2 regions of the Lactobacillus isalae genome follow, and region 2 is predicted to be linked to the other one. Evidence: a T-box and tRNA genes for the amino acid it is inferred to sense, from the RefSeq annotation. Region 2 holds a T-box; the other holds one or more tRNA genes.
The links. The T-box of region 2 lies ahead of pheS (phenylalanine--tRNA ligase subunit alpha). A T-box ahead of a tRNA ligase gene usually reads a tRNA of that ligase, here a tRNA-Phe.
Positions count from the first base shown of each region.

Region 1: it has a tRNA-Phe gene. The T-box ahead of pheS (phenylalanine--tRNA ligase subunit alpha) is inferred to sense a tRNA for this amino acid. The anticodon was not compared.

Region 1 covers NZ_OX443569.1:1,410,019-1,412,256, forward strand. Annotated here, with positions in the region: gene QM512_RS06880 (glycosyltransferase family 4 protein) at 1-504, opposite strand, end outside; tRNA gene QM512_RS06885 (tRNA-Leu) at 619-702, opposite strand; tRNA gene QM512_RS06890 (tRNA-Cys) at 734-804, opposite strand; tRNA gene QM512_RS06895 (tRNA-Gln) at 825-896, opposite strand; tRNA gene QM512_RS06900 (tRNA-His) at 904-976, opposite strand; tRNA gene QM512_RS06905 (tRNA-Trp) at 991-1,061, opposite strand; tRNA gene QM512_RS06910 (tRNA-Tyr) at 1,069-1,150, opposite strand; tRNA gene QM512_RS06915 (tRNA-Phe) at 1,155-1,227, opposite strand; tRNA gene QM512_RS06920 (tRNA-Asp) at 1,233-1,305, opposite strand; tRNA gene QM512_RS06925 (tRNA-Met) at 1,309-1,382, opposite strand; tRNA gene QM512_RS06930 (tRNA-Ser) at 1,390-1,480, opposite strand; tRNA gene QM512_RS06935 (tRNA-Glu) at 1,506-1,577, opposite strand; gene QM512_RS06940 (hypothetical protein) at 1,811-2,170, shown strand.
Region 2 covers NZ_OX443569.1:1,213,869-1,216,106, forward strand. Annotated here, with positions in the region: gene pheT (phenylalanine--tRNA ligase subunit beta) at 1-135, opposite strand, end outside; gene pheS (phenylalanine--tRNA ligase subunit alpha) at 135-1,184, opposite strand; T-box leader at 1,220-1,428, opposite strand; gene QM512_RS05965 (winged helix-turn-helix transcriptional regulator) at 1,474-1,830, opposite strand; gene QM512_RS05970 (TrmH family RNA methyltransferase) at 1,918-2,238, opposite strand, start outside.

The DNA of each region.
Region 1 (2,238 bases), 200 kb from region 2:
CCCATAACGTGTTAATGTTTCTTTAACACGTTCACTTGGGGCAACGACACCATCCATTTTGTGAAGATAAGCCTTAGTAATTTGTTTAACATGATACGGCTTTAACAAATGGCCATTCAATACATAATGTAGATAGTCTTCATACATAGTATGGTAAGTATGAATAGCGGGAATATCTAACGAATGCGCAACATATTTTCCTATCATGCCCATCCCAAATTCAGTTTGAGTATGTACAATATCTAGTTTCACTTCTTTAGCAATCTTGGTTGCTTGAAAAAGCCCACGAACTGGAATTCTTCTATCAGTAAAGGAAACAAAAGGCACGCTGCTAACTCGAAAAATATTTGGCTCAATAGTTCCCTTGCCTAAGTGAGGATCAGTCGTAGTAAAAATAAAAACTGAATGTCCGTCTTTCTCAAGAGCATTCTTCAAAGTTTGAATTGAAGTGGCCACCCCAGAAAGCTGAGGGAAATATGTATCGGTAAATAACCCAATATTCATGTAAAATACCTCCATTAAAGAACATTATAAAGTTAGTAGAAAGGAGTTGCAATTTTGGATAAAAAAAAGACGTGAGAATTAACTCACGTCTTTTTGCCAGAATGTCTGAATAAATAGCGGTGATCGGGGTCGAACCGATACGTCCCAGGGGACACCAGATTTTGAGTCTGACGCGTCTGCCAATTCCGCCACACCGCCATAAATGAAATTAATCAGGAAATTCAGGCGAAGGCGGTGATCGGATTTGAACCGATGATTAGGGTTTTGCAGACCCGTGCCTTACCACTTGGCTACACCGCCAACCTCTGATCATTAACAAATTGGGATAGTTGGATTCGAACCAACGCATGATGAAGTCAAAGTCCATTGCCTTACCGCTTGGCTATATCCCAATGTTAGGGCGGAATGTGGGGATCGAACCCACGCATGCCGGATCCACAAACCGGTGTGTTAACCACTTCACCAATTCCGCCATAATATTAAAAACAGGGATAGTAGGAATTGAACCCACACTAGCGGTTTTGGAGACCGATGTACTACCTTTATACGATATCCCTATTTAAATGGAGGCCAGTGGATTCGAACCACCGAACTCAGAGAGAGCGGTTTTACAGACCGCCGCGTTTAGCCACTTCGCTAGGCCTCCAGAATGGCGCGAGACGGAATCGAACCGCCGACACAAGGAGCTTCAATCCTTTGCTCTACCAACTGAGCTATCGAGCCATTTACGGTCCCTACCGGATTCGGACCGGTGATCTCCTCCGTGACAGGGAGGCGTGATAACCACTACACTAAGGGACCATATTGCGGGAACAGGATTTGAACCTGTGACCTTCGGGTTATGAGCCCGACGAGCTACCAGACTGCTCCATCCCGCGATGATTAAGGAGGATGTGGGATTCGGACCCACGCGCGGGCAGAACCCGCCTGACGGTTTTCAAGACCGTTCCCTTCAGCCGGACTTGGGTAATCCTCCGATATACCATCTTTAAATATGGTAATGACCCGTACGAGATTTGAACTCATGTTACCGCCGTGAAAGGGCGGTGTCTTAACCACTTGACCAACGGGTCATACGTTTTTAACGTACTTATTAATCATACCTGACTTGGAAAGTGATGTCAAGAAGTTTTTTCAAAAACTTTTTTGACGCTTTGCTTTGTGTTACTCTCCGCATCAGCAATAACTATATTACTAAAAACATTCCGATGATGCAACCCCTAATTTAAACTTTTTTTCTTTTATTGCATTTTCTTATCTTTCTACCCTTATAAGGTGCTAAACTATGCTATATGGAGGTATTTTTATGTCCAAAGAAAAATGTATTATCGATAATAAAAACAGTCAAAAACTTATAAAATTAGCCGATGGAAAATCAATTTGTGAAAATCATGCTAAATTAACCCCATGGCAAAAAGAGGAACTGATTGAAAAGGATGCGAATCAGGTTAATGCTTATATCGCAAAAGTAACCAATGAGCATTTGTCAAAATATGGATTAAAAGACACAGAAAAATCTTATAAACCACTTCTTCATACTGCAGCAGAAAGTGATTTGATGGAAAATATTTCTCCAAATGAAACAATAAAAATTCAAAATTGGATCTTAATCAAACAAAATAACGAAATTATTAATCTACTTAAAAAAATTAACGCTAAAAATTAGTAGTTTATCGTTCTATATCTATAACATTCGCTTTGACTCAAGCGAATGTTTTTTTGTTAAATAGCTAT
Region 2 (2,238 bases):
TAATTTTTTTAGGCCTTCTGCTGGATGGTCTACTGATGCAATTTCGACACCAGTTCTAGTAATTTTTTCTCCTAAGTCTTTAGGATCTTCGTCTAAATCAAGAAAGTCTTTTAACCAGTTGTATGAAACGAGCATTAATCTTCCTCCTTACGGAATTGTGCTAAGAAACGAACATCATTAGTGTAGAAATCACGAATATCAGAAATACCGTATTTCAAAATTGCAAAACGATCCAAACCTAAACCAAAGGCAAAACCACCATAAACTGTTGAATCAACGCCAGCATTTTCCAAAACGTTAGGGTGAACCATTCCGGCACCAAGTACCTCAATCCAACCAGTATACTTACAAATTGGGCATCCCTTACCATCACAGTTGAAACAAGAAACATCCATTTCAACTGATGGTTCAGTAAATGGGAAGTAAGATGGACGAAGACGTGTCTTACGATCTTGACCAAAGACATGCTTAGCAATCATTTCTAAAGTACCCTTAAGGTCTGACATAGTAACGTTTTTATCAATTACTAAACCTTCCATTTGTTGGAATTGGTGAGAGTGAGTTGCATCATCATCATCTCTACGATAAACCTTACCAGGACCCACCATCTTCAATGGACCTTTAGAAAAATCATGTTTTTCTAAAACTCTAGCTTGATCTCCTGAAGTTTGAGTTCTAAGCAAGTTTTCTTCATCAATATAGAAAGTTGCTTGCATGTCACGAGCTGGGTGATCCTTAGGCAAGTTCATCATTTCAAAGACATAATGGTCAGTTTCAATTTCTGGGCCTTGTACTACTTCATAACCCATTCCAATGAAGTAGCTTTCTAGGTCATCTAAAATAATATTGATTGGGTGCTTTGAGCCTAAATGTCCTTCGCGACCTGGTAAAGTCACATCAATTTTTTCTTCTTCTAATTTTTTAGCAATTACTGCTTGTAAGAAATGATCCTTTGCCTCATCTAATTGCTTTTGAAGAATATCACGAACTTGATTTACTTCTTGACCAACCTTTGGTCTATTTTCTGGTGCAATATCTTTCATTGAGTGTAAGATTTCAGTTAATTCACCCTTACGACCCATTAGTTCTACTCTGATCTTATCAAGCATCTTTTGATTTTCAGCTTGCTTAATTTGATCTAATCCTTCTTCTTTTAACTTATTTATTCTATCGAATAAGTCCATCTCATTTTCCTTTCCAACAAAAAAAGCCCCGTCCCAAAAGGGACGAAGCTTCGCGGTACCACCCTAGTTTGAACTAGCACAAATAAAGTGCGTGTTCACACTCTTTTCATATAACGGTGAAATACCGGAATTGATTAGATTCTGCTCCTAAGATGAAATTCATGCTTCTACCTTAAGTTCCTTCCACCAACGAAACTCTCTCTAAAAAGATATCCACATTACTAATCTTAATCATCGCATTTAAGTATAATAGTATCTTAAAACTTTTTACTTAACTTTGCAATTATCTTTAGGCCCATTTATCAGCCCAATTATGGACTTGCTCAAACACAGGCTGCAAATCAGCACCCTTTTGAGTCAAAGTATAACTAATAATTCCGCTCTTCTCGTCTACAGTACGGTTAACGATTCCGTCTTTTTCAAGTTCTTTTAATCGTTCAACCAAAACACGATCAGAGCACTTACTAATGCAACGAGCTAAATCTTTAAAGCGCATTGCATTAGTATCACATAAAGAACTAATAATTAACCCATTCCATTTTTTACCAATAATTCCAAAAGCATCAATAAAATGCGAACACAGTGAGTAATCTTCTGGATCCGGACAGTCAGTCATTTTAGTTTTGCTTTCAATTTCTTGGGACATATATATTCCTCCTAAAAAATTAAAATATTTTTCGATCATCTATACTAAAATTATAGTGATATCACTTACTAAAAACAAGCTGTAAGCTTATGAAAAATGATAAATCATAATTCCTGCTGCTACTGCTGCATTCAATGATTCTGCTTTTCCCTTTATTGGAATATAAATTTTCTTGTCTGCCGTCTCAATTATCTCTTTGCTTGCTCCATGTGCTTCATTTCCAATTACCAATGCTAATTGCGGAACAGGAATGCAGTTATTTAAAGATTTTGCAGTCTTATCTAAAATACTTACATAAACTGGAATGCCATTTTCTTTAAAGCTACTAATTGCTTCTAAGATTGGATTTTGAATAATTTGAACATGGAATTGACTACCTTGCATACTGCGTTGAACTTTTGGATTATA